Regions from separate parts of the Streptomyces achromogenes genome, predicted to be linked through region 2. Evidence: riboswitches for the same ligand, from Rfam matches in the RefSeq annotation. Region 2 holds a riboswitch; each other region holds the start of a gene.

Region 1 (9,943 bases), 2.8 Mb from region 2:
ACCACGGCGAGCACCTCACGGAGAACGAGGCCGCCGCGATGGCCTTCATCCTGCTGTTCGCCGGCTTCGAGACGACGGTGAACCTCATCGGGAACGGTATGTACGCCCTCCTGACCCATCCCGCCCAGCGCGAGGCCCTGCAGCGCTCCCTCACCGAGGACGGCGGCGACCGCGTCCTGCTCGCCACCGGCGTCGAGGAACTGCTCCGCTACGACGGTCCCGTCGAACTCGCCACCTGGCGGTTCGCGACCGAGCCGGTCGGCATCGGCGGCCAGGACATCGCACCCGGCGATCCCGTCCTCGTCGTGCTGGCCGCCGCCGACCGCGATCCGGCCCGCTTCACCGATCCCGACACCCTCGACCTCTCCCGCCGTGACAACCAGCACCTCGGCTACGGCCACGGCATCCACTACTGTCTGGGCGCCCCGCTGGCCCGGCTGGAGGGCCAGACCGCGCTGGCCACCCTGCTCACCCGGCTCCCCGACCTCCGACTGGCCGTGGAACCGGCCGAGTTGAGGTGGCGCGGCGGCCTCATCATGCGCGGCCTGCGCACGCTGCCGGTCGAGTTCACCCCCGCGTCCGCCGCCGGCTCCGGCGCCTGACGGCCGTGTCGCGACCGGTGCGGGCCTGACGGGACGTCAGCCGGATTGTGACCATGAGAGGGAGTAAAGGTGACCGATCCTCAAGTCTGTGATCTTCACGTGATCTGCGCGGCATTAACTTGTGACAAGTGATCGTCTGCCGATACGTTCACTCGTCAGCGCGACGCGTCAGCTCACTCGCCCGCGCCGGCACTGCTGTCCAGAGAAAGGCCCTCGCATGCTCTCCGGGAACGGTCGTCACCGTCGCCCCCGCCAGGCCCCCGCGCTGCTCGTCGCGGCCGGGGTGACCGGCTCCGCCATCGCCATCCCGCTGTTCGCCGCCTCCGGCGCGAGCGCCGCGGACGGCACGGTGTGGGACAAGGTGGCGCAGTGCGAGACCGGGGGCTCGTGGAGTGCCGGCGACGGCGGTGACGGCGAGTCCGGCGGCCTGAGCCTGACCCTGCAGGACTGGAAGGCCTACGGCGGGCTCGACTACGCGGCGAGCCCCGACCTGGCCAGCCGCAACCAGCAGATCGCCGTGGCGCAGAAGGTGCTCGCGGCCAAAGGCATCGGCGCGTGGGGCACCTGCGGGCTGACCTCCGGGCTCACCAAGGAGAACGGCGCGCTGACCGTGGACACCGGCGTGGCGGGCGATTCGTCAGGATCGTCCGGCTCCTCGGGTTTGTCCGACCTGTCCAGAGGCTTGTCGGGTTCCTCGGGGTCGTCGAGCTCCTCGGGTTCGGGCAACGGCTCGACCGACTCCAGCGGTTCGACCGGTTCGGCCGGTTCGTCTGACTCATCCGGATCATCCGACTCATCCGGTGATTCCACGAGTTCACCCTCAGCTTCGCCTTCGTCGCCTTCGTCGCCTTCGTCTCCCTCTGCCGTCACGGGCGACTCCGGCGGCGCCGGTCGTCAGGGTGACCCGCGGGCGGCCGACGGCTCGCCCACGGGAACCCCGGAAGCGGACGACTCGGACAAGTCGGGCCAGGAAGTGGGTTCCTGGAACCTCGTCGACACCGGCTCTCTCGGGTCCGGCCGTCATCGCGGTGCCACGGCCGACGAGCCGGCGGCCAAGGGCGCCGACACCGAGGCGGGCGGTGCGTCCACCGCCTCCGCGGGCCGGCATGCCGCGGCCACCTACGTCGTCCAGGAGGGCGACTCCCTCGCCTCCATCGCCGACTCCCTTGGTCTCCATGGCGGATGGCGTGCCCTCTATGCCGAGAACAAGGACCTCATCGGCGCCGACCCGAGCGACATCGCCCCCGGTCAGACCCTCGACACAGGCGTCCAATAGGGCGCAAAGCCCAAGAAAAACAGCGGGAGTTCACGTCACACTTCGCGCCGAATGTCCGATTTGGTGAAAGTGTGGGATGAGTCTCAGAAGCCCTGATCGTCTTTGAAATTCCGCGGATCGCGTGTCTACGGTCGTGACCGCTCGGCAACCCGAGCCCCGGCCGTCGCAACGCCGAATCCTGCCAGCGGCAGCCCGGGAACAGTCGTCGCGTCAAGCGCCGTAGGCAGGAGCGGGGGACCCAAGGTAAGTGCCGCACCGGGAAATCGCCGGAGCGGCTCGGGGTGAAGTCACCCCTCCCACGGAGCGCAAGCTCCGGCGGAGGAGTGGCCGGGCAACTCACACGGCCCGAACCCGACAGCTCACCTCGCAGGCGTCGGTGAGGGGATCCACCATGCTGTTTTCCGGTAAGGGCAAGCACCGCCGTCCGTCCAAGGCCACCCGCGCCGCCGCTCTGGCCGGTGTCACCGGCGTCGCCATCGCCGCCCCGCTGATGGCGGCCGGCAACGCCTCCGCCGCCACCGCCTCCGAGTGGGACACGGTCGCCCAGTGCGAGTCCGGCGGCAACTGGTCCATCAATACCGGCAACGGCTACTACGGCGGCCTGCAGTTCTCGTCCTCCACCTGGGCCGCGTACGGCGGCACGCAGTACGCCTCGCAGGCCAACCAGGCCTCCAAGGCCCAGCAGATAGCCATCGGCGAGAAGGTCCTCGCGGGCCAGGGCAAGGGCGCCTGGCCGGTCTGCGGCAAGGGCCTGTCCGGCGCCTCCTACGACGGCGCCGGCGCCTCGAACAACAGCTCTTCCGGCTCGTCGGACAGCGGCAGCAGCTCCCGCTCGACCGAGCAGAAGAGCAGCTCCCGCTCCACCGACCGTCCGGCGGCCGCCAAGAAGTCCAAGACGGTCACCACCCCGACCGGCAAGAAGGTCAAGAAGGGCGACGGCGAGTACAAGGTCGTCAAGGGCGACACCCTCAGCTCCATCGCCGAGAAGCACAAGGTCGAGGGCGGCTGGCAGAAGCTGTTCCAGCTGAACAAGGACATCGTCCAGGACGCCGACCTCATCTACCCGGGTCAGCAGCTGCACCTGAAGTGACGGCCGGCCGCCGACGCGGCCACGGTGCCCTCCTGGTGAAGGCCGGCGCCCCGAGGACCTCGTGACGGTCCCCCCGTCCCCACAGCCCCCCGTTCCGGTGCGTGTTCCCCCGTACGCACCGGGACGGGGTTTTCTCTTGCGCCCTCCCGGTTCGCGCAGTGGATTTCCGGGTCTTTCCGGCCGCTTCCCGCCGCCGCTTTGTTCCGGGAAGGAACAATGTGTACGGTCAGTCCGTCCACGGGACGGTCGGTCGGTGGCCGACGCTCCGGAGACGGTTAGGCTCTAGGCGCAAGGCCACGCGCCGCGCACTTTCAGCGTCACATCCCATGAAGGAGATGCTCGTGCCGTCCATCGACGTCGTCGTAGCCCGGGAAATCCTGGACTCCCGAGGCAACCCCACGGTCGAGGTCGAGGTCGGCCTCGACGACGGCAGCACGGGTCGTGCCGCCGTTCCGTCCGGCGCCTCCACGGGCGCCTTCGAGGCCATCGAGCTGCGCGACGGTGACCCGAACCGCTACCAGGGCAAGGGCGTCGAGAAGGCCGTCCTCGCCGTCATCGAGCAGATCGGCCCGGAGCTCGTCGGCTACGACGCCACCGAGCAGCGCCTGATCGACCAGGCCATGTTCGACCTGGACGCCACCGACAACAAGGGCTCGCTCGGCGCCAACGCGATCCTCGGCGTCTCGCTCGCCGTGGCGCACGCCGCCTCCGAGGCCAGCGACCTGCCGCTGTTCCGCTACCTGGGCGGCCCGAACGCGCACCTGCTGCCCGTTCCGATGATGAACATCCTGAACGGCGGCTCGCACGCCGACTCCAACGTGGACATCCAGGAGTTCATGATCGCCCCGATCGGCGCGGAGTCCTTCTCCGAGGCCCTGCGCTGGGGCGCCGAGGTCTACCACACCCTCAAGAAGGTGCTGAAGACCAAGGGCCTGTCCACCGGCCTCGGCGACGAGGGCGGCTTCGCCCCGAACCTGGAGTCCAACCGCGCCGCGCTCGACCTCATCATCGAGGCCATCCAGCAGGCCGGTTACGTCCCCGGCGAGCAGATCGCGCTCGCGCTCGACGTCGCCGCGTCCGAGTTCTACAAGGACGGCAAGTACGAGTTCGAGGGCAAGTCCCGCTCGGCCGCCGAGATGACCGAGTACTACGAGGAGCTCGTCTCCGCGTACCCGCTCGTCTCCATCGAGGACCCGCTGTACGAGGACGACTGGGCCGGCTGGAAGGTCATCACCGACAAGCTGGGCGACAAGGTCCAGATCGTCGGAGACGACCTCTTCGTCACCAACCCGGAGCGCCTGGCCCGCGGCATCGAGGAGGGCTCCGCCAACGCCCTGCTCGTCAAGGTCAACCAGATCGGCTCGCTGACCGAGACCCTGGACGCCGTCGAGATGGCCCAGCGCAACGGCTTCAAGTGCATGATGTCCCACCGCTCCGGCGAGACCGAGGACGTCACCATCGCCGACCTCGCCGTCGCGGTGAACTGCGGTCAGATCAAGACCGGCGCCCCGGCCCGCTCGGACCGCGTCGCCAAGTACAACCAGCTGCTGCGCATCGAGGAGATCCTCGACGACGCCGCGGTGTACGCGGGCCGCTCCGCCTTCCCGCGGTTCCGCTCCGCGAACCACTGAGCTCGGCTCGCGAATCACTGAGCGCGGCAACGGCTGACCCCACCCGGGGTAAGGCCTAGCCAGTCGCACGAACGTCCCCGTACTCGGTCCCGTACCGTGTGCGGGGACGTACGCACGTGGGAGACGGGAGGCGCAGCACATGGCCGTGAAGGACCGGGACCGTTTCTCCACCGCGACCAGGATCAAGCTGCTCGGCGAGCAGACCGCGGCCCGCGTCTACCGTTCGCAGACCAAACGCCAGGCCCGCCGCTCCCGCCTCACCGGCCGAGCCGCCCTGCTGGCGCTCGTGCTGTGCACGCTGATCGTGGCCCTGGCCTACCCGATGCGCCAGTACGTCTCCCAGCGCGCCGAGATCGCCGACCTGGAGCGCGAGAAGCAGCAGGCCGGCGAGCGCGTCGAGCAGCTGCGCGACCTCAAGGCGCGCTGGCAGGACGACGCGTACGCCGAGCAGCAGATCCGGCTGCGGCTGCACTACGTGCTGCCGGGGGAGACCGGCTACATCGTCGTCGACCCGGACGCCGTCAGGCGCTCGCGCGCCGACCTCGGGGCGGCCGACCGCCCCTGGTACTCCAACGTCTGGGACGGGGTCGACAAGTCCGACGCCTCCGACCGCTGACCGACCGACTTCACCGATGGAAAGACAGGCATGCAGACGCCCCCGCCGACCACTCCGCGCACCGAGCCCACCGACGCGGACGTCGAGGCCTTCAAGCAGCAGCTCGGACGCCCGCCGCGCGGCCTGCGCGCGATCGCGCACCGCTGCCCGTGCGGTCATCCGGACGTCGTCGAGACGGCCCCGCGCCTGCCCGACGGCACCCCCTTCCCGACGCTGTACTACCTGACGTGCCCGAAGGCCAACTCGGCGATCGGCACGCTGGAGGCGAACGGCGTGATGAAGGAGATGACGGAGCGGCTGCGGTCCGACCCCGAGCTCGCCGCCGCCTACCGGGCCGCGCACGAGGACTACGTCCGGCGGCGGGACGAGATCGAGGAGCTGCGGAACTTCCCCAGCGCGGGCGGCATGCCGGACCGGGTGAAGTGCCTGCACGTCCTGGTGGCCCACTCGCTGGCCGCCGGCCCGGGCGTGAACCCGCTCGGCGACGAGGCGCTGGAGATGCTCCCCGAGTGGTGGCGCAAGGGCGCCTGCGTGACCCTTGCCCAGCCGGCCGAGGGGGAGGCCCCGTGACCCGGGTCGCCGCCGTCGACTGCGGTACGAACTCCATCCGGCTGCTCGTCGCCGACGCGGACCCGGAAACCGGCGAACTCGTCGACCTGGACCGCCGCATGACGATCGTCCGGCTCGGCCAGGGCGTCGACCGCACCGGCCGGCTCGCGCCCGAGGCGCTGGAGCGGACGTTCGCCGCCTGCCGGGAGTACGCGGCCGCCGTCAAGGAACTCGGCGCGCAGCGCCTGCGGTTCGTCGCCACGTCCGCCTCCCGGGACGCCGAGAACCGGGAGGAGTTCGTGCGCGGGGTGCTGGACATCCTGGGCGTCGAGCCGGAGGTCATCACCGGCGACCAGGAGGCCGAGTTCTCGTTCACCGGCGCCACGAAGGAGCTCACCGGCCGCGACGACCTGGCCCGCCCCTACCTGGTGGTGGACATCGGCGGCGGCTCGACGGAGTTCGTCGTCGGCGACGACCGGGTGCGCGCCGCGCGTTCGGTCGACGTCGGCTGCGTGCGGATGACCGAGCGGCACCTGGTCGTGGACGGGAAGGTCACCGACCCGCCGTCCGAGGAGCAGATCGCGGCGATGCGCGCCGACATCGAGGCCGCCCTCGACCTCGCCGAGCGGACGGTCCCGCTGCGCGAGGCGCGCACCCTGGTCGGCCTGGCCGGCTCGGTCACCACGGTCTCGGCGATCGCCCAGCGGCTGCCCGCGTACGACTCGGCGGCCATCCACCACTCGCGCGTCTCGCACGACGAGGTCCGCGCGATCACCGGGCGGCTGCTGCGCTCGACCCACGCCGAGCGGGCGGCGATCGGAGCGATGCACCCGGGCCGGGTGGACGTGATCGGGGCGGGCGCGCTGGTGCTGCTGGCGATCATGGAGCGCACCGGTGCGCAGGAGGTCGTCGTGAGCGAACACGACATCCTCGACGGCATCGCGTGGTCGGTCGCGTAGTCCTCGGCCGGGCCGCTCCGCGCACTCTGCTGAGCAGGAAGGATGCGCGGATGAGCAGTCCTGGGGGCCCTTCGGGGCCCCTTCGGCATGTTCTCGCGACACACCGCCGGGAAAGTTCGTGAAGTTCTTCACAAGGAATTCGGCCCCGTCGGAGGACGATCGTGTCCCGGTTGACCCCTCCGAGGGCCCAACCCCCGTGTGAACGTGTTCAAAAGAGGCGGACGGGGACGTCTCGGCGGGTGTCCCGTGAGGCTCGCCGCGGGGCGCTCACAGAGGCCTTCCGGAGCCGGAGAGGCAGCTCACGCGGCATTGACAACGCCATGCCCTACACGCTGGTTCCCGTTCTCCGCCATGAGGTGGATCACGCGGGTCGCGGAGGATAGCACACACCCTCGGGAAGCTTGTGAAGGGGCGCACGAGCGACCCCCCTGAACCGGGTGGATACTCGATGGCATGAGCACCACGGAGCGTCCCAGGATCCTCGTAGTAGGCGGTGGGTACGTAGGCCTGTACGCAGCTCGGCGCATTCTCAAGAAGATGCGCTACGGCGAGGCGACCGTCACGGTCGTCGACCCCCGGTCGTACATGACCTACCAGCCCTTCCTCCCCGAAACCGCCGCCGGCAACATCTCCCCGCGCCATGTCGTCGTCCCGCTGCGACGCGTGCTGCCCAAGGCGGAGGTCCTCACCGGCCGGGTCACCACCATCGACCAGGACCGCAAGGTCGCCACGATCGCCCCGCTCGTGGGCGAGGCGTACGAGCTGCCCTTCGACTACCTGGTGATCGCGCTCGGCGCGGTCTCCCGCACCTTCCCGATCCCCGGCCTCGCCGAACAGGGCATCGGCATGAAGGGCGTCGAGGAGGCCATCGGCCTGCGCAACCACGTCCTCGAGCAGCTGGACAAGGCCGACTCCACCACGGACGAGGAGATCCGCCGCAAGGCGCTCACCTTCGTCTTCATCGGCGGCGGCTTCGCCGGTGCGGAGACCATCGGTGAGGTCGAGGACCTGGCCCGCGACGCGGCCAAGTACTACAAGACGGTGTCCCGCGAGGACATGCGCTTCATCCTGGTCGACGCCGCGGACAAGATCCTGCCCGAGGTCGGCCCGAAGCTCGGCCAGTACGGCAAGGCCCACCTGGAGAGCCGCGGCGTGGAGATCTACCTCTCCACCTCCATGGACTCCTGCGTCGACGGCCACGTCGTGCTGAAGAACGGCCTCGAGGTCGACTCGAACACCATCGTGTGGACGGCCGGCGTCAAGCCGAACCCCGTCCTCGCCCGCTACGGCCTCCCGCTGGGCCCGCGTGGTCACGTCGACACCGCGCCCAGCCTCCAGGTCCAGGGCACCGACTACATCTGGGCCGCCGGCGACAACGCCCAGGTTCCCGACGTCGCCGCCCGCAAGGCCGGCGTCGAGAACGCCTGGTGCCCGCCGAACGCGCAGCACGCGCTGCGTCAGGCCAAGGTCCTCGGCGACAACGTGATCTCCGGTATGCGGGGCTTCCCGCAGAAGGACTACGAGCACTCCAACAAGGGTGCGGTGGCGGGCCTCGGCCTCCACAAGGGCGTCGCGATGATCGTCATGGGCAAGGTGAAGATCAAGCTCAAGGGCCGTCTCGCCTGGTACATGCACCGCGGCTACCACGGCATGGCGATGCCGACCTGGAACCGCAAGATCCGCGTCTTCGCCGACTGGACCCTCGGCATGTTCCTCAAGCGCGAGGTCGTGGCGCTGGGCGCGCTGGAGTCCCCGCGCGAGGAGTTCTACGAGGCCGCCAAGCCGGCGCCGGTCGCCGCGAAGCCGGTTGCCGCGAAGACCGAGAACGAGAAGGCCAACGCCTCCTGACCTCAGGTCACCCGACCTCGGGCCTGCGGGCCCGCGGTCACTGAACACCCCCGAAGGGGCCGTCCGCCATCCGTGGTGCGGGCGGCCCCTTCGGCGTCCCGCGGCCGGGGCGCGGCACGCGTTGTCACCCTTTGTCAGCGTCGTGCGCGCGGAGGCCGTGACCGACCTGGACCGGCCCGCTTCCAGGCAGCCGACGTCCTGCTCGCCGTGGAGGTGGTCTCCCCGGACTCCGAGGCCCGCGACCGCGACACCAAGCCCCACAAGTACGCCGCCGCGGGCATCCCGCACTTCTGGCTGGTCGAGCTGGCCGAGGCGAACCAGCAGCCCCCGGTCCGCACCTACGAGCTCGACCCGGTGACCAAGACCTACGGATTCACCGGCACCCACCGCGACCTGCTCAAGGTGGGCGTTCCCTACGGCATCGGCATCGACATCACGCCCGAAGCCCTCGACGCGCTCTGACGCGTCCGCCGCCGTCTCCGCCCCGTCGGCGGCACCGGCGTGCGGCGGGTGTCGTCCGGCGTGTGCCGTGTGCCGGTATTTTGCCCAGCCGTGACGGCGTCGCGGGACTGGACACCGCACCCCCTCGTGTTTACGTGGTGACAGGACATTCCGGGATCACCGTCACGGAGGTGTGCATCATGGCTGACGCCGCGCCGCGGCTCCATGGACTCGTCGAACAGTTGCTGGGCGCTCCGTTCCCGCTGCGCGTCCGCGCCTGGGACGGTTCGCAGGCGGGCCCGCCCGGCGCCCCCGTCCTCGTCGCGCACCACCGCAGAGCCCTGCGCCGTCTGCTCTTCAAGCCCGGCGAACTGGGCCTCGCCCGCGCCTGGGTGGCCGGCGACGTGGACATCGAGGGCGACCTGTACACCGCGGTCGACCTGCTCTCCGGCCTTGTCTGGGAGCGCGGCGACGACGCCCGCACCCTCTCCCAGGCCCTGCGCGACCCCGACTTCCGTGCCGCCGTCCGCGGGCTGCTGAAGCTCGCCGGCCCCCCGCTGCCGCCCGCCCCGCCCCGCCAGGAGGTCCGCAGAGGCCGGCACCTGCACACCCGGCGCACCGACAGACGCGCCGTCAGCCACCACTACGACGTCGGCAACGACTTCTACGCACTCGTCCTCGGCCCGTCCATGGTGTACTCCTGCGCCTACTGGGAGACCCCGGACGGCACTCTCGAGGACGCCCAGCGCGACAAGCTCGAACTCGTCTGCCGCAAACTCGCCCTGACACCCGGTCAGCGGCTGCTGGACGTCGGCTGCGGCTGGGGCTCGATGGCGATCCACGCGGCCCGCGAGCACGACGTGCGCGTCGTCGGGATCACCCTTTCCCGGGAGCAGGCGGCCTACGCCCGCAAGCGGGTCGCCGACGCCGG
Region 2 (9,943 bases):
GGAGCCCTGGCCGGCGGACGGCGCCCGCCTCACCCAGCTCGTGCTGATCGGCGCCGGCATCGACGCCGCAGTCCTCGGCAAGGAACTCGAGGGCTGTCGCAGCGACGCCCCGCACGCCGACGAACACGGCATGTGGGGCGTCCTGCGCTTCGTCCAGGACCCCGAGGAAGACCTCCCCGAGGCGGCCGGGCCCTAGATCGGCCCCGCCACCACGCTCACCGTCTTCGCCAGCGAGACGCCCGAGCCGTCACGGCGCGGGTCGATCTCCGGCAGCTCGGCCGGCAGACCGTTCTTCTGGGCGGCCTTGGCCGGGACGGGGCCCGCCCAGGCCAGCGACAGGCAGTCCTCGCCCTTCAGGAACCGCTGGCAGCGCACACCGCCGGTGGCGCGGCCCTTGCGCGGATACTGGTCGAAGGGGGTCAGCTTGGCGGTCGTCTGGACGGAGTCGTCCAGCGTCCCCCGGGAGCCGGCGATGGTGAACACCACGGCGTCCGCCGCCGGGTCCACGGCCGTGAACGAGATCACCTTGGCGCCCTCGGTGAGCTTGACGCCCGCCATACCGCCCGCCGCACGGCCCTGCGGACGCACCTGGGAGGCCTGGTAGCGCAGCAGCTGGGCGTCGTCCGTGATGAAGACCAGATCCTCGTCGCCGGTGCGCAGTTCGACGGCGCCGACGATCCGGTCCCCGTCCCTGAGGGAGATGACCTCCAGCTCGTCCTTGTTCGTCGGGTAGTCGGGCACGACCCGCTTGACGACGCCCTGTTCCGTGCCGATGGCCAGCCCGGGGGACGACTCGTCGAGCGTGGTCAGGCAGACCACCGTCTCGTCACCCTCCAGGGACACGAACTCCGCCAGTGGGGCCCCGCCGGACAGGTTCGGCACCAACGCCGTGTCCGGAAGCTGCGGCAGGTCGACGACGTTGATCCGCAGCAGACGGCCCGAGGACGTCACCGCGCCGATCTCCCCGCGCGCGGTGGCCGGCACCGCCGAGACGATCACGTCGTGCTTGGTGCGCTTGCCGTCCTCGTCCCCGTCCTCGGCGTTCGCCGTGAAGGGGTCGCCGTTCGCCGTGCGCGCCAGCAGCGCCGTGGAGGACAGCAGGACGCGGCACGGGTCGTCCGCCACCTGGAGGGGCACGGCGGCGGCCGTGGCGCCCGACGACTCCAGCAGGACCGTACGCCGCTCGGTGCCGAACTTCTTGGCCACCGTGGCGAGTTCCGCGGAGACCAGCTTGCGCAGCTCCGCGTCCGAGTCCAGGATCCGGGTCAGCTCGGCGATCTCCCCGGTGAGCCTCTCCTTCTCCGCCTCCAGTTCGATGCGGTCGAACTTGGTGAGGCGGCGCAGCGGGGTGTCCAGGATGTACTGGGTCTGGATCTCCGACAGCCCGAAGCGCTCCATCAGGCGCTCCTTCGCCTGCGCGCTGTTCTCGCTGGAGCGGATCAGCCGGATGACCTCGTCGATGTCGACCAGGGCCGTCAGCAGGCCCTCCACCAGGTGCAGCCGGTCACGGCGCTTGGTGCGGCGGAACTCGCTGCGGCGGCGCACCACGTTGAACCGGTGGTCGAGGTAGACCTCCAGCAGCTCCTTCAGGCCCAGCGTGAGCGGCTGGCCGTCCACCAGCGCCACGTTGTTGATGCCGAAGGACTCCTCCATCGGCGTCAGCTTGTAGAGCTGCTCCAGCACCGCCTCCGGCACGAAGCCGTTCTTGATCTCGATGACCAGGCGCAGACCGTGCGCCCGGTCGGTGAGGTCCTTGACGTCGGCGATGCCCTGGATCTTCTTGGACCCGACCAGGTCCTTGATCTTGGCGATGACCTTCTCGGGGCCGACCGTGAAGGGCAGTTCGGTGACGACCAGGCCCTTGCGGCGGGCCGTGACCGTCTCCACCGCGACCGTGGCGCGGATCTTGAACGTGCCGCGGCCGCTCTCGTAGGCGTCCCGGATTCCGGAGAGGCCGACGATCCGGCCGCCGGTCGGCAGATCGGGGCCGGGGACGAACTTCATCAGGGCGTCCAGATCGGCGCCCGGATAGCGGATCAGATGGCGGGCGGCCGCGACGACCTCGCCCAGGTTGTGCGGCGGCATGTTCGTGGCCATGCCGACCGCGATCCCGGACGCGCCGTTGACCAGCAGGTTCGGGAAGGCGGCGGGCAGCGCGACGGGCTCCTGCTCCTGCCCGTCGTAGTTCGGCGCGAAGTCGACGGTGTCCTCGTCGATCGACTCCGTCATCAGGCTCGTCGCCGCTGCCTGGCGGCACTCCGTGTACCGCATGGCGGCCGGCGGGTCGTCGTTGCCCAGGGAGCCGAAGTTGCCGTGGCCGTCGATGAGCGGCACGCGCATGGAGAAGGGCTGGGCCATGCGCACCAGGGCGTCGTAGATCGAGGAGTCGCCGTGCGGGTGCAGCTTGCCCATGACCTCGCCGACGACACGGGCGCACTTCACATAGCCGCGCTCCGGGCGCAGGCCCATCTCGTTCATCTGGTAGACGATGCGGCGGTGCACCGGCTTCAGGCCGTCACGGGCGTCCGGCAGGGCGCGGGAGTAGATGACCGAGTACGCGTACTCGAGGAAGGAGCCCTGCATCTCGTCGACGACGTCGATGTCGAGGATCCGCTCCTCGTACGAGTCGTCGGGCGGCGGGGTCTTCGTGCTGCGGCGGGCCATCGCTGCCGGCTCCTTGCTGGGGCGTGTGACGGGATCTGACGCGGACCATTGTGGACCGTGGCACTGACAGGGCGGCGAGGACCCGGCGTCGGCCCTTCGGCCCCGCCCGCGTCAGTCGCCTCGTCCACGGCTGCCCGCAGGCTACGCGATCTCGCTCTCGGCGTATGTCGTCCGGGAACTTCGCCTCCTGTCCGCACGCTTGCATACAGTGACAGGACCGGCAGGAAAACCGCGGTTTCGACGACCGCGTCCGCGATCGGAAGGGACGTACATGCCCATGGGTCACACGGCCACAGCCCAGGCAGGCTCCGGGGGCCTGACAGCGACCGAGCACCGCCTGGCCAACGGCCTGCGCGTGGTGCTCTCGGAGGACCACCTGACCCCCGTGGCGGCGGTGTGCCTCTGGTACGACGTCGGCTCACGCCATGAAGTCAAGGGCCGCACCGGCCTTGCTCACCTTTTCGAGCACCTGATGTTCCAGGGGTCCGGCCAGGTCAAGGGCAACGGCCACTTCGAGCTCGTCCAGGGTGCGGGCGGTTCGCTGAACGGCACCACCAGTTTCGAGCGCACCAACTACTTCGAGACCATGCCCGCCCACCAGCTGGAGCTCGCCCTCTGGCTGGAGGCGGACCGCATGGGATCCCTGCTCACCGCGCTCGACGACGAGTCGATGGAGAACCAGCGCGACGTCGTCAAGAACGAGCGCCGCCAGCGTTACGACAACGTTCCCTACGGCACCGCCTTCGAGAAGCTCACCGCTCTCGCCTACCCCGACGGCCACCCCTACCACCACACGCCGATCGGCTCGATGGCCGACCTGGACGCGGCGACGCTGGAGGACGCGCGTGCGTTCTTCCGCACGTACTACGCGCCCAACAACGCCGTCCTGTCCGTGGTCGGCGACATCGACCCGGAGCAGACGCTCGCCTGGATCGAGAAGTACTTCGGCTCCATCGCCGGGCACGACGGCAAGCCCGCGCCGCGTGACGGCTCCCTGCCCGACGTCATCGGCGAACAGCTGCGGGAGGTCGTCGAGGAGGAGGTGCCGGCCCGCGCCCTGATGGCCGCCTATCGCCTGCCCGAGGACGGCACGCGCGCGTGCGACGCCGTCGACCTGGCGCTGACCGTCCTCGGCGGCGGCGAGTCCTCCCGCCTCTACAACCGGCTCGTGCGCCGCGACCGTACGGCTGTGGCGGCCGGCTTCGGCCTGCTGCGGCTCGCCGGGGCGCCCTCCCTGGGCTGGCTGGACGTGAAGACGTCCGGCGACGTCGAGGTGCCCGTCATCGAGGAGGCCATCGACGAGGAGCTCGCCCGGTTCGCCGCGGAGGGCCCCACGGCCGAGGAAATGGAACGCGCCCAGGCCCAGTTGGAGCGCGAGTGGCTCGACCGCCTCGGCACGGTCGCCGGCCGCGCCGACGAACTGTGCCGGTTCGCCGTCCTGTTCGGCGACCCGCAGCTCGCCCTGACCGCGGTCCAGCGGGTGCTGGACGTGACGGCCGAGGAGGTGCGGGAGATCGCCGAGGCCCGCCTGCGTCCCGACAACCGCGCGGTGCTCGTCTACGAGCCGACCGCCCCCGAAGCCCCCGCCGACCAGGACGAGAACGAGGAGGCGGCCCGGTGACCGAGCTCGCCACGATGGACTTCCACCCCCAGCCCCTGGCGGGCGAGGCCAAGCCGTGGGCGTTCCCGGCGCCCGAGCGCACCGCCCTGGCCAACGGCCTGACGGTGCTGCACTGCCACCGCCCCGGCCAGCAGGTCGTCGCCGTCGAGATCCTGCTCGACGCACCGCTGGACGCCGAACCGGCCGGCCTCGACGGCCTCGCCACGATCATGGCGCGCGCTTTCACGGAGGGCACCGACAAGCACTCCGCCGAGGAGTTCGCCGCCGAACTGGAGCGCTGCGGCGCCACCCTGGACGCGCACGCCGACCACCCCGGCGTCCGTATCAGCCTCGAGATCCCGGCTTCGCGCCTGGCCAAGGGCCTCGGTCTGCTCGCGGACGCCCTCAGGGCGCCCGCGTTCGCCGACAGCGAGGTCGAGCGCCTCGTGCGCAATCGCCTGGACGAGATCCCGCACGAGCTGGCCAACCCCTCCCGGCGCGCCGCCAAGGAGCTGTCCAAGGAGCTGTTCCCGGCCACCGCCCGTATGTCGCGTCCGCGGCAGGGCACCGCCGAGACGGTCGAGAAGATCGACTCCGCGGCCGTCCGGGCCTTCTACGACAAGCACGTCCGCCCCGCGACGGCCACCGCCGTGGTCGTCGGCGACCTCACCGGCGTCGACCTGGACGCACTCCTGGGCGACACCCTGGGCACCTGGACGGGCTCCGCCGCCGAACCGCGGCCGGTACCGCCGGTGACCGCCGACGACACCGGTCGGGTCGTCATCGTGGACCGCCCGGGCGCCGTCCAGACGCAGCTGCTGATCGGCCGGATCGGCGCCGACCGGCACGACCGTGTGTGGCCCGCCCAGGTGCTCGGCACCTACTGCCTCGGCGGCACCCTCACCTCCCGTCTGGACCGCGTCCTGCGTGAGGAGAAGGGCTACACCTACGGAGTCCGCGCCTTCGGGCAGGTCCTGCGGTCCGCGCCGGACGGCTCGGGCGCCGCGATGCTCGCCATCAGCGGGTCCATCGACACCCCGAACACCGGTCCCGCGCTGGACGACCTGTGGAAGGTGCTGCGCACCCTCGCCGCCGAGGGACTGACCGACGCCGAACGCGACGTCGCCGTGCAGAACCTGGTCGGGGTGGCGCCGCTGAAGTTCGAGACCGCGGCGGCCGTCGCGAGCACGCTGGCCGACCAGGTCGAGCAGCACCTGCCCGACGACTACCAGGCGACGCTGTACCAGCAGCTCGCCGCGACCGGCACGGTGGAGGCCACCGCGGCGGCCGTGAACGCCTTCCCGGTCGACCGTCTCGTGACGGTCCTGGTGGGCGACGCGGCCCAGATCAAGGAGCCGGTCGAGGCCCTCGGCATCGGCGAGGTGAAGGTCGTGACCGCCGAGTAGCCGCCGACCGCCGCGGCAACGGCAACGGCACGCACGCGCAGGGCCCTGGTCGACCGAGCGTCACCAGGGCTTCTGTTTGTCCGAATTGAGGCGGAGGTTGCCTGTCTGCCGTGTGGGATGCGCTACAAAAACCGTGATCCGTTTGAGGATTGATCCCCTCGCCGCTTAGCTTCATCCGGGCTGTCCGTCAGGCACTGCGCCGCAGCCGCGGCACCGGACAGTCATCGCCGAGTCCCCGTACGGCGCGAGCCAGGGGAGCCGGGGACCCACATGTGAAGTCCCTGGGGTGAATCGGACGCCCGCGTGTACGCGAGGGGGTCCGTAGGAGACCTTCCTGCTCCGAACCCGTCAGCTAACCCGGTAGGCGAGAGGGAAGGAAAGGACACCCCTGACTTCATGGCGTTCACCTGCGCCACCGGGAAGCACCGCCGGCCCAGCCGGATGCAGCGCTCCACCGCTCGCGCGGTCGGCGTGGCGGCGCTCACCACCACCGGTGTGATGGCCACCGTCGCCTCCACCCCGGCCCTCGCGGCCGAGCAGCCCACCCCCGAGCAGACCGGTCTGATCCCCGTCGTCACCGCCGGCGAGTCCATCGCCGAGTCTGTCGCCGACCAGGTCGACGAGCAGGTCGCCGCGCAGAAGAAGGCCGCCTTCGAGGAGGCCGCCCGCAAGGCCGCCGCGAAGAAGGCCGTGGAGGAGCGCGAGGCACGCGTGCGTGCCGCCCGTGAGGCCGAGCGCAAGCGCCTCAACACCTTCGTGCTGCCGATCACCGCCTCCTACGTCTCCACCGGTTACCAGGCCAGCAGCTCGCTGTGGTCCTCCGGGAGCCACACCGGCGTCGACTTCCACGCGGCCCGTGGCACCACCGTGCACGCGGTCGGCTCCGGCACCGTGGTCGAGGCCGGCTGGGGCGACGCCTACGGCAACCAGATCGTGATCAAGATGCACGACGGGACGTACACGCAGTACGCCCACCTGTCGTCCATCGAGGTGTCGGTGGGCCAGACGGTCACCCCCGGACAGCGCATCGCCCTGTCCGGCGACACCGGCAACGTCACGGGCCCGCATCTGCACTTCGAGGCCCGCACGACCCCCGAGTACGGCTCGGACATCGACCCGGTCGCCTATCTCCGCAAGCACGGCGTCAACGTCTGACGACGGACGGCGACAGATCGTTCGGCCCCGGCCTCTCGGCCGGGGCTTTCGCCGTTTTCGGGGCCCTGCTGTCCAAAAAATATCCCTGGATTCCGGCTCCCCGTCGGAAATTCCCGCCCATTGCAATAGAGTCACGGAACACACGTCAACCGTCGACGTTTTACGGGGATCAAGGCGGAGGTCCGTCATGCGAATTCCGGCGCACTCGGTGTGCACGGCCATCCGGGACGACATCGTCGCGGGTGTCTACGAACGCGGCAGCCGCCTCACCGAGGAACTCCTCGCCCGTCGCTACGGCGTCTCGCGTGTCCCCGTCCGCGAGGCGCTGCGGACGCTGGAGGCCGAGGGCTTCGTCGTCACCCGGCGGCACGCGGGCGCGTGCGTGGCGGAGCCCACCGAGCAGGAGGCCGCGGACCTGCTGGAGATGCGGCTGCTGCTGGAGCCGCTCGGCGCCTCCCGGGCCGCCCAGCGGCGCACGGAGGCCCATCTGAAGGTGCTGCGCGGCCTCGTACGGCTGGGCCAGGAGCGGGCCAGGAGGGGCAACAGCGATGATCTGCGCTCCCTGGGGGGCTGGTTCCACGAGACGCTCGCCCAGGCCTCCGCGAGCCCCGCCCTCGCGTCGATGCTCACCCAGCTCCGGCACAAGATCGCCTGGATGTACGCGGTGGAGGCGCCGGCCGATCCCGTGGCGTCCTGGGCGGAGCACGGCGCCATCGTCGACGCGGTGACGCGCGGCGACGGGGAGCGCGCGCGGGCGGTCACGGCACTGCACACCGAGCGCGCGACGCTCGCGCACCGGTTGCGCTTTTCCAAGGGGCCGGAGCGCGCCGACCGTGTGAGGACTTCGCAACCTCCCGTAAACATGACCGGTCTGCGGCATTAACACGGGAGCCGTATACAAAGAAGGAGTAATTCACGGGGGATTACTCATGCTGCCCGTGGACGGGAAATGCGAAGGGCTCGCCCGGTAATTCGGACGAGCCCTTCGCCGCATAATGCGGCGGTGTTCAGACGGTCTCGGGGAGTTCCTCGAGACCCTCGGCGACCAGCTTCGCCAGCCGGTCGAGCGCGGCGTCCGCGCCCTCGGCTTCGGAGGCGAGGACGATCTCCTCGCCGCCCTGGGCGCCCAGGCCGAGAACGGCCAGCATGGAGGCCGCGTTGACGGGGTTGCCGTCGGCCTTGGCGATCGTCACGGGGATGCCTGCGGCCGTGGCGGCCCGGACGAAGATGGAAGCGGGGCGGGCGTGGAGGCCCTCGGCCCAGCCGACGTTGACGCGGCGCTCAGCCATGTGATGCTGCCCTTCGGTGTCTCAGGTTGTCTAGACCAGTGTTCCACACGTGAAGCGTGTGAGGGACGGTCCCTGGGTGTCCCGTCACCATGTGGCCGTCGGATCGCGGCCTCGACCCGACGTGCGCCCTCCAGACTGCCTCGCGCTGCCGTCGGAAGCGAGCCGTAGTGTGGGCCCCATGCAGAGCGCGTCGGACCGGCACGAATACCCCGCCCACTGGGAGGCCGACGTGGTGCTGCGCGACGGCGGCACCGCACGCGTCCGTCCCATCACCGCCGACGACGCCGAGCGCCTCGTCAGCTTCTACGAGCAGGTCTCGGACGAGTCGAAGTACTACCGCTTCTTCGCGCCCTACCCGCGCCTGTCCGCGAAGGACGTCCACCGCTTCACGCACCACGACTTCGTGGACCGGGTGGGACTCGCGGCCACGGTCGGCGGCGAGTTCATCGCCACCGTGCGGTACGACCGCATCGGCCCCGACGGCATGGCCGCCTCCGCGCCGGCCGACGAGGCCGAGGTGGCCTTCCTCGTGCAGGACGCCCACCAGGGACGCGGCGTCGCCTCCGCGCTCCTCGAACACATCGCGGCCGTCGCCCGCGAGCGCGGCATCCGCCGCTTCGCCGCCGAGGTGCTCCCCGCCAACAACAAGATGATCAAGGTGTTCACGGACGCCGGCTACACCCAGAAGCGCAGCTTCGAGGACGGCGTCGTCCGCCTGGAGTTCGACCTCGAGCCCACCGAGCGCTCCCTCGCCGTGCAGCGCGCGCGGGAACAGCGCGCCGAGGCGCACTCCGTACGGCGGCTCCTGACACCCGGCTCGGTCGCCGTCGTCGGCGTCGGCCGCGCCCCGGGCGGAGTGGGCCGGAGCGTCCTCGGCAATCTCCAGGGGGCCGGGTTCACCGGCCGCCTGTACGCCGTGAACCAGGCCTTTCCCGAGGATCTGAAGGAACTGGACGGGGTGCCCGCCCACCGTTCGATGCGGGACATCGCGGAGCCCGTGGACCTCGCGGTCGTCGCCGTCCGGGCCGAGCAGGTGCCCGCTGCCGTCGCCGAGTGCGGCGAACACGGCGTTCAGGGACTCGTCGTCCTCTCCGCCGGCTATGCCGAGAGCGGTCCCGACGGGCGCGAGCGGCAGCGCGAACTCGTACGCCACGCACGCGCGTACGGCATGCGGATCATCGGCCCCAACGCCTTCGGGGTCATCAACACCTCGCCTCAGGTGCGACTCAACGCCTCCCTCGCCCCCGAGATGCCGAGGCCGGGCCGGATCGGCCTGTTCGCCCAGTCCGGCGCCATCGGCATCGCGCTGCTGTCCCGGCTGCACCGTCGCGGCGGCGGGGTCACCGGCGTCACCGGCGTGTCGACCTTCGTCTCCTCCGGCAACCGTGCGGACGTCTCCGGCAACGACGTCCTCCAGTACTGGTACGACGACCCCGACACCGACGTCGCTCTCATGTACCTGGAATCCATCGGCAACCCGCGCAAGTTCACCCGCCTCGCCCGGCGCACCGCGGCCGCCAAGCCCCTGGTCGTCGTCCAGGGCGCCGGTTCCGCCCCGCAGGGGCACGCCGTACGGGCCACGCGGCTGCCGCACGCGACGGTGTCGGCGCTGCTGCGGCAGGCCGGCGTGATCCGCGTGGACACCATCACCGAACTGGTCGACGCGGGCCTGCTCCTCGCCCGTCAGCCGCTGCCGACGGGACCGCGCGTCGCGATCCTCGGCAACTCCGAGTCCCTCGGACTGCTCACGTACGACGCCTGCCTCTCCGAGGGGCTGCGCCCGCTGCCCCCGCTGGACCTGACCACCGAGGCCGCGGCGGAGGACTTCC
Region 3 (9,943 bases), 5.0 Mb from region 2:
GCGGCCGACGCCTGGAACGCCGGTGACGCAGACCGCTCCCGCGCCCTGGCCGCCCGCACCGACGCCGACGCCCTCACCGGCGTCCTCGCCCTGCGCACCGGCCACGCCGCCGAGGCCTTCGACGCGCTGCTGACGGGAGCGTCGGCCTGCGCCGACCCCGCGCCCCTGCTGGCCCGCGCCACCGAGGCCGCCGTCTACACCGGCGACCTGAGGCGCTGCCGGGAGGCGGTGGCGGCGGCACGGCAACTGGGCGTCGACCCACCGGGGGTGCTGAGCGGGATCGCCGCCGCCGTCGACGGACGCTACGAGGACGCCCGTGACCTGCTGGAGGCGACCGCGGGCAGATGCGGCCCCGGCGGGGACCCCACCGACCTGCTGCACGCGGGCGTCGCCGCCCTGATGCTCGGCGACCACCCCCGGGCCGCGACCGCCACCGTGCGGGCGGCGGCCGCAGCCCGCACGCGCGGTCTCACCGCCCTCGTCTCGCAGGCGCTGGAGTTCCGTGCCCACGCCGACTTCTGGACCGGCCGGCCGCGCGCCGCCGAGGCCGCCGCGCTGGACGCGCTACGGCAGGCGCAGGCCACCGGCCAGGACAACGGCGCCTGTCATCTCCAGGCCGCCCTCGCCATGTTCGCCGCGCTCACCGGCGACGGCGACCTGTGCCGCAGGCGCGCCGCCGCGGCCCGGTCCCACGCCCTCGCCCACGGCCTGGGCCTGCCCGCCGCGCTCGCCCAGTGGGCGCTCGCCCTCCTCGACCTCGGCACCGGACGCTACGGCCCCGCCGCGGCCCGGCTGCGCGCCCTCGCCGCCTTCGGACCCGGACACGGCCACCGCGCGGTCCGCCACTCGGCCACCCCGCACTACGTCGAGGCCGCCGTGCGCACCGGCGACACGCGCGTCGCCCGGGCCGCGCACGCCGACTACGACCGCTGGGCCCGTGCCGTCCGCAGCGCCGACGAACTGGCCCTCAGCGCCCGCTGCCGCGCCCTGCTCACCCCGGGCGCCGACGCCCTCGGGCACTACCGCACCGCGCTCGAGCTGCACGCCGAGGGCGCCCGCCCCTTCGAACACGCCCGCACGGAGCTGCTGTTCGGCAGCGCCCTGCGCAGGCTCCGCCACCGTGCCGAGGCCCGCGACCGGCTGCACAGCGCCCGGGAGGCGTTCGAGGCCTTCGGCGCCCCGCACTGCGCCGAAGCGGCCCGTGCCGAGCTCCGCGCCCTCGGCGCCCCCGCGACCCCGGCCCGCGGGGCGGACAGCCCGGCCGTCCTGCTGACGGCCCAGCAGTTCCTGATCGCCCGGATGGCCGCCGAGGGCGCGACGAACCGGGAGATCGCCGTCCGGCTCGCCCTCAGCCATCGCACCATCGACCATCACCTGCGCGGCGTCTTCAACCGGCTGGGCATCCGCTCCCGCATCGAGCTCGTCCGGCTGATCGCCCAGGCCGACGCGCAGGGGACGACGTCCGGGCCACCGGAGGGCCGAGGCGCCCCGGACGACGCCCGCCCGTCGGGTCCATGAAGTCCCACCGCCGCGCGACGCCCGGCCCGCCCGCTCCCGAGGGTCGAACGCACGCTCACCCCGGCCCGAAAACACTCACGCGTCCCCTCGCCGCCCCCGGCGAGCCCGTGCCGCGGGACAGCCGGCGGTGTCTCGCGGACGCGGCTCGGCCTGCGGCCCGCACCCGGAAGGCCCGTGGTCCCTTCGTGAGAGCTGCGAACGCCGAGTCGCGGGCCGGCCGGCCGGTGTCTCGCGGACCCGGCTGAGCCCGCCGCCCGCACGTGGAGGGCCGCGGGCCCCTTGCCGGACCCGCGAGCGCTGCGCGACGGAAAGTCGGCGATGCCGCGCGAACCCGACTCAGTGCGCGGCGCCGGCCCGGAAGGCGTCGGCGTCCCACGTCCCGTCCAGCCGTGGCGCCAGCCAACCCGGGGCCGCCGCGCGGAAGACGGCGGGAGCGAGCGCCCCCACACCCGCCGGCAGCGCCCCCAGAAGCGGGGCCCCGGCGACGTCCGGCAGGTCGGTGACGTTGCAACGCATCGCCAGGTCGGGCGAGTCGGGCCAGTCGCCGATGACCACGCCCAGCAACTCCAGCCCGCGCGCCCGCAGTTCACGAGCTGTCAGCTCCGTCGTGTTCAGTGTGCCCAGCCCCGCCGAGGACACCACCAGCACCGGGGCCCGCATCAGCCGAGCGGCGTCGGCGAGCGTGCCGCCCGCCTCGTCGAACCGCACGAGCAGCCCGCCCGCCCCCTCGACGAGCACCAGGTCGTGCTCCACGGCGAGTTTCCGCGCCGCCTCCACCACGTCGCCCGGACGCACGGGCGCGAGACCCGCCCGCCGCGCCGCGGTCGCGGGAGCCAACGGCTCGGGGAAGCGGGCGACTTCGACCGCGGTGAGCGCGCCCGCCAGCCGCGCGACCTCCTCGGCGTCCCCCGGCTCGCCCGGTGCCACACCGGTCTGCGCCGCCTTCAGCACGGCCACCGACCGGCCCGCCGCCAGCGCCGCAGCGGCGACCGCCGCCGTCGTGACCGTCTTGCCGACCTCCGTGCCCGTCCCCGTGATCACCAGGATCGGCATGCTCACCCCTCCCGCGCCGCGGCGCACACCGCGCGCGTGATCCGTGCCACGTCCGCGTCACCGGTGACGTACGGCGGCATCGTGTAGACGAGGTCGCGGAAGGGCCGCAGCCAGACGCCCTCGCGCACGGCCGCCGCGGTGGCGGCCCGCATGTCCACCTCGTGGTCGAGCTGGACGACCCCGATGGCGCCGAGGACCCGCACGTCCCGCACGCCCGGGAGCCGTGAGGCCGGCGCGAGGCCGTCCCGCAGGCCCGACTCGATCCGCTTGACCTCCGCGAGCCAGTCCTGTCCGAGCAGCAGCTCGATCGAGGCGCAGGCGACGGCCGCGGCGAGGGGGTTGCCCATGAACGTCGGCCCGTGAGCCAGCACCGGCACCTCGCCCCGCGAGATCCCCTCGGCCACCCGGGAGGTGCACAGCGTCGCCGCCATCGTCAGATAGCCGCCGGTCAACGCCTTGCCGACGCACATCACGTCCGGCGTGACCGCGGCGTGCTCCGCCGCGAACAGCGCGCCCGTACGGCCGAAACCGGTCGCGATCTCGTCGAACACCAGCAGCACGTCGTGCGCGTCGCACATCTCGCGCAGCACCCGCAGATACCCGGGGGAGTGGAACCGCATCCCGCCCGCGCCCTGCACCACCGGCTCCACGACGACCGCGGCCAGCTCGTCGGCGTGCCGCTCGACGGCCGCGCGCAGCTGATCGGCGTACGTCTCGTCGTACTCCGCCAACGGCGCGTCCACGAACACCTGCCGGGGCAGCACCCCGGTCCACAGGTCGTGCATCCCGCCGTCGGGGTCGCACACCGACATGGGCTGCCAGGTGTCGCCGTGGTAGCCGCCGCGCCACGTCAGCAGGCGCCGCTTCGCCGGACGGCCCAGCGAGCGCCAGTACTGCAGACACATCTTCACGGCGACCTCGACCGACACCGAACCCGAGTCGGCGAGGAAGACATGCTCGAGACCGTCGGGCGACATGTCGACAAGATGCTTCGCCAGCCGGACGGCGGGCTCGTGGGTGAGCCCGCCGAACATGACGTGGCTCATCCGTCCCAACTGCTCGCGCACGGCGTCGTTGAGCACCGGGTGGTTGTAGCCGTGGATCGCCGACCACCAGGACGACATGCCGTCGACCAGCTCGCCCGAGCCGTCCGCCATCCGCAGCCGGACCCCGCTCGCCGACTCCACGACGAGCGGTTCGGCCCGGCCGGGCATCGGACCGTAGGGATGCCACACATGCCGCCGGTCGAGCTCCAGCAGCTCCGGCACGGCGAGCGGGGACGGCTCAGGCATTGGGCGCGAGATCGGTGCCGGCGCCGCGGCGGCGCACGGCGACCAGGTCGGTGCGGGCCTCGCCGGCGGACGCGGCGGCGGGGGCAGCCGAGGCGGCCGTCGCCGCGGGGACGGAGCCGCAGACGCCGCCGCCCTCGTGCGAGCCGCACCCGGAGCCCTCGTGCGCACCGCACCCCGATGCCTCCCGGGAGCCGCAGCCGCCGCCCTCGTGGGACCCGCAGCCGCCGCCCGCCGCTGCCCGGTGCTCGGGCAGCGTGACCTGCTCCGCGCCCTCCACCTCGAACCCGGCGTCCGCGATCATCTCCAGGTCGGCCTTGCCCGCCTGGCCCTCGGTCGTGAGGTAGTCACCGAGGAAGATCGAGTTGGCCAGGTGCAGCGCGAGCGGCTGCATCGTGCGCAGATGGACCTCGCGCCCGCCCGCGATGCGGACCTCGACGTCGGGGCAGACGAACCGCACCATCGCCAGGATCCGCAGACAGCGCTGCGGGGTGAGGTTCCACTCCTTGGCCAGCGGCGTGCCCTCGACCGGGATGAGGAAGTTGACCGGCACCGAGTCCGGGTCCAGCTCGCGCAGCGAGTAGACGACGTCCACCAGGTCCTCGTCCGTCTCGCCCATGCCGGCGATCAGTCCGGAGCAGGCCGACAGGCCCGCCGCGTGCGCCTTGGTGACGGTGTCCACCCGGTCGGCGTAGGTGTGTGTGGTCGTGATCTCCCCGTACGTCGACTCCGACGTGTTGAGGTTGTGGTTGTAGGCGTCGGCGCCCGCCTCGCGCAGCCGCTCGGCCTGGCCGTCGGAGAGCAGGCCCAGACAGGCGCACACCTCGACGCCCTCGTTCTGTTCCTTGATCGCCTTGATGGTGTCGGAGACCCGGTCGACGTCCCGGTCCGTCGGCCCGCGCCCGGACGCCACCAGGCAGACCCGCTTCGCGCCGCCCGCGAGACCCGCCGCGGCGGCCTGCGAGGCCTCGTCGGGCTTGAGCCAGGTGTACTTCAGGATGCCGGCCGTCGAGCCCAGCCGCTGGGAGCAGTAGGAGCAGTCCTCGGGGCACAGGCCCGACTTGAGGTTGACGAGGTAGTTGAGCTTCACCCGTCGGCCGAACCAGTGCCGGCGCACCTTCCCGGCCGCGGCCACCACGTCCATCACGTCGTCGTCGGAAGTGGCGAGGACGGCCAGAGCCTCCTCGCGGGTCGGCAGCTCGCGCCGAAGCCCCTTGTCCACCAGCGTGTTCAGCAGGTCCATGAGAGCCGATCCTGTCCTACGCACCCGCTCCGGGCCAAGGTAGGGATCACACAACACACCCGGTTCGACGTGTGGGTATTGCCACACCGTGGGCGGGCGGCCCTGCCGCTAGTGTCTGTCCGCTACCTACAAAAGCCCCGGAGGACCCATGGCGTTCGGCTGGATCGACGAGCAGGCGGAGCTGCGCCGCCGGGCCGGACTCGTGCGGACGCTGCGGCCGCGTCCGGCCGACTCGCCGCTGCTCGACCTCGCCAGCAACGACTACCTGGGTCTGGCCCGTCATCCCGAGGTCGTCGAGGGCGCCGCGGCCGCCGCCCGCACCTGGGGAGGCGGCGCCACCGGCTCGCGCCTCGTCACCGGCACCACCGAGCTGCACGGCGACCTGGAGCGGGAGCTGGCGGACTTCTGCGGCTTCGAGGCCGCCCTGGTCTTCTCCTCCGGCTACGCGGCCAATCTCGCCGCCGTCACGGCGCTGGCCCCGCACGGCTCGCTGATCGTCTCCGACGCGGGCAACCACGCCTCGCTCATCGACGGCTGCCGGCTGGCCCGCGGCGCCGTCCAGGTCGTCGGCCACAACGACCCGGAGGCCGTGCGCAAGGCGCTCGACGCCCACGACGGCCCGGCCGTGGCCGTCTCCGACGCGGTCTTCTCGGTCGACGGCGACGCGGCCCCGCTGGCCGGCCTCGCCGCCGCCTGCCGGGAGCACGGCGCCGGCCTCGTCGTCGACGACGCCCACGGACTGGGCGTGCTCGGGGACGGCGGCCGGGGGACCGCGCAGGCTACCGGCCTCGCGGGCGCCCCCGACGTCGTCGTGACGCTCACGCTGTCCAAGTCGCTCGGCAGCCAGGGGGGCGCCGTGCTGGGCCCCGCGCGGGTGATCGAGCATCTGGTGAACGCGGCCCGCACGTTCATCTTCGACACGGGCCTCGCCCCGGCGGCTGCGGGCGCCGCGCTGGCGGCCCTGCGGCTGCTGCGCCGGGAACCGGAGCGCGCGGCACGTGCGCGTACGGTGGCGGGCGAACTGCACACGCGGCTGACGGCCGCGGGATTGGAAGCGGTGCGTCCCGACGCCGCGGTCGTCTCGGTGCGGGCGCCGTCCCCGGAGGAGGCGCTGCGGTGGGCGGCGGACTGCCGGACGGCAGGCCTGGCCGTGGGCTGCTTCCGGCCTCCTTCCGTGCCCGACGGCATCTCACGCCTGAGGCTCACCGCCCGTGCGGACCTCTCCGGGGCCGAGCTGGAACGCGCTGTGCGGGTGATCGGCGAGACACGGCCATGAGTCGGCGGGACAGGACCGTGGGTCGCCGGTGACGGGTGGGGGCGCCGTCAGGTGCGGCGTGGTCGGCCAAGCGAGTCGGTGAAACCCGTCCAGCTCTCGGGGGAGAAGAGCAGGGCGGGACCGGCCGGGTCCTTGGAGTCGCGTACGGCGAGCAGACCGGCCCAGGGGCCGCGGTCCGGCCGGGCGGTCTCGACGCAGTTGTTGGCTCCCGTGCTGTAGCTGCTGCGCAGCCACCGCACCTGCGGGAGACGGTCGGGATCGGTACGGGAAGGTACGTTCCGCGGTACTGCGGACATGGTGCCTCCTTACGCGCCGCCGGCGATCGCGGCGATGTAATCCGATGATTCCCCGGGCGAAAGTGCGTGCGCCCGAAGGGCGTTGAAGGCCTGGGCATAGGCCTGGAGGTCTTCTTTCCGTTCGAGATAGAGGGTACTCGTCAAGTGGTCGAGAACAACCACATCCAGATCAGAAGTGCGCGAAAATGAAAAGATAACGAACGGGCCGGTTACCCCGATATGCGCACCCGCGGTGAACGGCAGCACCTGAAGGCTCACTTGCGGCAAACGGGAGGCCTCCGCCAGCCGTCGCAGCTGGCGCGCCATCGCCTCGGGGCCGCCCACCTCGCGGCGCAGCACCGACTCGTCGAGCACCGCGTTCAGCTCCAGCGGCGGCTGCGCACGCAGTACGTCCTGGCGGGCCAGCCGCACCTCCACCAGGGTGTCCAGCTGCTCCTCGTCGAGGCCCTCGACGGCGGCGCCGGTCACCGCGCGCGCGTACTCGGGCGTCTGCAGCAGGCCCGGCACCACGGTCGTCTCCAGGGTGCGCATCGCGCTGGCCTGGGACTCCAGGCTGATGAAGTCCCGGTAGGCCGGCGGCAGCACCCCACGGTAGGCGTGCCACCAGTGGTCCCGGCCGCCGCCGTCGCCCGCCAATGCCAGCATCAGCTCCCGCAGTTGCTGATCGGCCACACCGTAGGCGTCGAGGAGTAACCGCACATCGGCCGGTTTCGATCCACTGACGCCGGTCTCGATGCGGCTCACCTTGGACTGGTGCCACCCCACGAGCCGGGCCGCCTCACCACTGGTGAGACCCGCCCGGGCGCGTAAAGTGCGCAGTTCGGCGCCCAGCTTGCGGCGGCGCACCGCCGGTCCGTGCTGCATGGGCTCCTCCTTACTCCTGACAGGCCGACCAAATACGCTCTGTCGTCGCAGAGTTCACCGCATCGGGCGACAGATATATGCACATCTTGGTGGATCGCCACCCGTGACCGGCGTGGTGATGGCAGTCTGGCGAAGAAGCACCAGTCCGGGACCGTACTCGAACCAATCCACACCGTGTCGGGCTCCGGTCCCGTGGGAAAGGGACGACGTCGCCATGGCAGATCACCTGGAAGCAACCCTCACTCTGCCGAGCGATCCCGCCTCGGTCTCCACGGCCCGGGCCTTCGTGGCCGGCACCCTCGGCGAGTGGGGCCTGCCCGCGGACGCCGAGGCGGCAGACGCCGTCCGTCTGATCGTCTCGGAACTCGCCACCAACGCCGTACAGCACACCTTCGGCCAGTCGCCCACCTTCACGGTGGACCTGGCCCTCGACCGCGACGAACGGCTGAGCATCGGGGTCACCGACAGTCATCCGCGCTTCCCGCAACGACTGCCGGCCGCCGTCCAGCAGGACAACGGCCGAGGCATGGTGATCATTCGCTGGCTGACCGCGGAAGCCGGCGGCAGACTCAGAGTGCGGCCCACGAGGGAGGGCGGCAAGACGGTCGTCGTCGAGCTCCCGTGGACCGTCCCGGCGGCGGAGCCGGCAGCCGGGGTCCTGGCGGTCCCGGCGGAGGGTGAGCTCCCGGGACGGTGAAGGCGTGTCAGGACGCCCTGCACGGCCCCGGGAGGTCAGTGGGCCCGACAGCTCGGCGGACCCGGCAGATCGGCGCCCAGGTACCGGCCCGGCGGACCGGGCGGATCAGTACCTGGGCCGGCCCCTAGCGGACCCGGCCGTACCAGACGCTCTTGGTCCAGATCTTCTGCAGCTTCACCACGTCCCCGGTCTTCGGCGAGTGCCAGATCTTGCCCTTGCCCGCGTAGATCCCGACGTGGTACACGTTCGACCCCGAGTGGAAGAACACCAGGTCGCCCGCCCTGCGGCTGGACGCCGAAATGTGCTTCGTCTTGTTGTACTGCTGGGCCGCCGTCCGCGGCAGGCTCTTGCCCGCCTTCTTGAACGAGTACAGCGTGAGTCCCGAGCAGTCGAACCTCTTCGGCCCGGTGGCCCCGTACTTGTACGGTGCACCCTTCTTGGAGGCCGCGATCTGCAGCGCCTTCGTCGCCGGTGTGGCGGCCGCGGCGTCCGGAGCGAGCCCCGGGACCACGACCGTGCCGCCGACGGCGGCGATGGCGAACGCCGAGGCCGTACCGGCCCGGGCCATGAGCGACGGGACACGATTGAGCGCAGTCATGCGCAACCCTTCGTCAGCCGCCTGTGAAGGATGACCTGTCGGATTCGGGCTGGCGAAGTTGCCCGGCCGCGTCAGCGGCTTCACCCCAAGGGCTGCTCGGCCCGGTCATGGCGTGACCGTTCCGGCGACCCGTCGTGCCTGGGTCCTCCACTCCTGCCGATGCACTCCTGTCGACCGGTCATCCGGGAGGCGGCAGGACTCGGCGTCCACCCGGACCGCCCCGCCGCTTGTGGCGGGGGCTTGTCGTCAGACAGGGATCTTGGCTCACGGATGTCCGAAAATCCCAACGGAACCGGGGATTTGTGGGGTTACTCACCACTCAGCCGTTCGGGTGAACACTCTGACGGGTGATCAGCTGGCGAGTCCCCTCAGGGCCTCCCACCAGCGACGACGCCTCCTGTTCCACCCGCGGAGCGCCCTTCTGCGCAACTTCTGGGCGTCCGGGAGAACAGGAGGGGTTCTGCCGAACGGGGGTACGCCTTCTGGGTCGTTTCGACTCCGGCCCGGACGTCACGTCGGGGCCGGGGCCGTGCGGACCGGTGCCGCCCCGGGTCAACTCTCGGCGAGCGGCGGCAGCGTGACGCGCGCCGTGCGGCGCTCCCCGTCCAGGACGCGCAGCGCCCGGGCGAGCGTCTGCGCGTGCAGCTCGCTCTCGCCCCGCTGGTGCATCAGCGTCAGCGCGTCGCGCAGCGCGGCGGCCTTGCTCACCAGCGCCTGGGCGGCGCGCAGCCCGCGATAGGTGTCCCCGTGGTGGGCGGGGTTGATGCGGCCGAGCATGTCGACCACGTCGAGGTATCCGTCGATCAGCTCGGCCTCCGCGCGGGTCAGCGCGGGCAGCGGCGGCAGCTCGGGCACCATCGCCGGCTCACCTCCCGCCCTGCGCCCCGGCGGACGCCTTGCGGCTCGGGATGATCCCGTCCACCAGGCCGTACGCCACCGCTTCCGGGGCGGTGAGGAACGTGCCCCGCTCGATGTCCGCGGTCACCTGCTCCGGCGTCCGCCCGGTGTGCCGCACGAGCATCCCCTCCAGGGCCGCGCGGGTGCGGGCCAGCTCCTCGGCCTGGAGGGCCAGGTCACTGGCCTGGCCCTCGACGGGTTCGGGCAGCGAC

Evidence for each region. Region 2 has a riboswitch for cyclic di-AMP ahead of QF032_RS28975 (M23 family metallopeptidase). Riboswitches for the same ligand answer to the same signal wherever they lie in the genome.
Region 1: another riboswitch for cyclic di-AMP. It lies ahead of QF032_RS16570 (LysM peptidoglycan-binding domain-containing protein); the one in region 2 lies ahead of QF032_RS28975 (M23 family metallopeptidase).
Region 3: another riboswitch for cyclic di-AMP. It lies ahead of QF032_RS06585 (C40 family peptidase); the one in region 2 lies ahead of QF032_RS28975 (M23 family metallopeptidase).

The regions. Positions count from the first base shown of each region.
Region 1 is NZ_JAUSYH010000001.1:3,703,704-3,713,646, reverse strand. Features, by position in the region: gene QF032_RS16580 (cytochrome P450 family protein) at 1-602, shown strand, start outside; gene QF032_RS16575 (LysM peptidoglycan-binding domain-containing protein) at 820-1,878, shown strand; cyclic di-AMP (ydaO/yuaA leader) riboswitch at 2,084-2,266, shown strand; gene QF032_RS16570 (LysM peptidoglycan-binding domain-containing protein) at 2,270-2,968, shown strand; gene eno (phosphopyruvate hydratase) at 3,304-4,599, shown strand; gene QF032_RS16560 (FtsB family cell division protein) at 4,739-5,215, shown strand; gene QF032_RS16555 (DUF501 domain-containing protein) at 5,246-5,785, shown strand; gene QF032_RS16550 (Ppx/GppA phosphatase family protein) at 5,782-6,723, shown strand; gene QF032_RS16545 (NAD(P)/FAD-dependent oxidoreductase) at 7,177-8,571, shown strand; partial or broken gene QF032_RS16540 (Uma2 family endonuclease) at 8,684-9,033, shown strand; gene QF032_RS16535 (SAM-dependent methyltransferase) at 9,213-9,943, shown strand, end outside.
Region 2 is NZ_JAUSYH010000001.1:6,453,800-6,463,742, forward strand. Features, by position in the region: gene QF032_RS28955 (CobW family GTP-binding protein) at 1-196, shown strand, start outside; gene QF032_RS28960 (DNA gyrase/topoisomerase IV subunit A) at 193-2,664, opposite strand; gene QF032_RS28965 (M16 family metallopeptidase) at 2,936-4,285, shown strand; gene QF032_RS28970 (M16 family metallopeptidase) at 4,282-5,670, shown strand; cyclic di-AMP (ydaO/yuaA leader) riboswitch at 5,886-6,052, shown strand; gene QF032_RS28975 (M23 family metallopeptidase) at 6,067-6,825, shown strand; gene QF032_RS28980 (GntR family transcriptional regulator) at 7,013-7,708, shown strand; gene QF032_RS28985 (HPr family phosphocarrier protein) at 7,833-8,114, opposite strand; gene QF032_RS28990 (bifunctional acetate--CoA ligase family protein/GNAT family N-acetyltransferase) at 8,293-9,943, shown strand, end outside.
Region 3 is NZ_JAUSYH010000001.1:1,491,269-1,501,211, reverse strand. Features, by position in the region: gene QF032_RS06625 (helix-turn-helix transcriptional regulator) at 1-1,518, shown strand, start outside; gene bioD (dethiobiotin synthase) at 1,855-2,571, opposite strand; gene QF032_RS06615 (adenosylmethionine--8-amino-7-oxononanoate transaminase) at 2,574-3,863, opposite strand; gene bioB (biotin synthase BioB) at 3,856-5,103, opposite strand; gene QF032_RS06605 (8-amino-7-oxononanoate synthase) at 5,252-6,379, shown strand; gene QF032_RS06600 (DUF397 domain-containing protein) at 6,427-6,675, opposite strand; gene QF032_RS06595 (helix-turn-helix domain-containing protein) at 6,685-7,539, opposite strand; gene QF032_RS06590 (ATP-binding protein) at 7,754-8,236, shown strand; gene QF032_RS06585 (C40 family peptidase) at 8,361-8,834, opposite strand; cyclic di-AMP (ydaO/yuaA leader) riboswitch at 8,838-9,008, opposite strand; gene QF032_RS06580 (hypothetical protein) at 9,387-9,692, opposite strand; gene QF032_RS06575 (ATP-dependent Clp protease proteolytic subunit) at 9,700-9,943, opposite strand, start outside.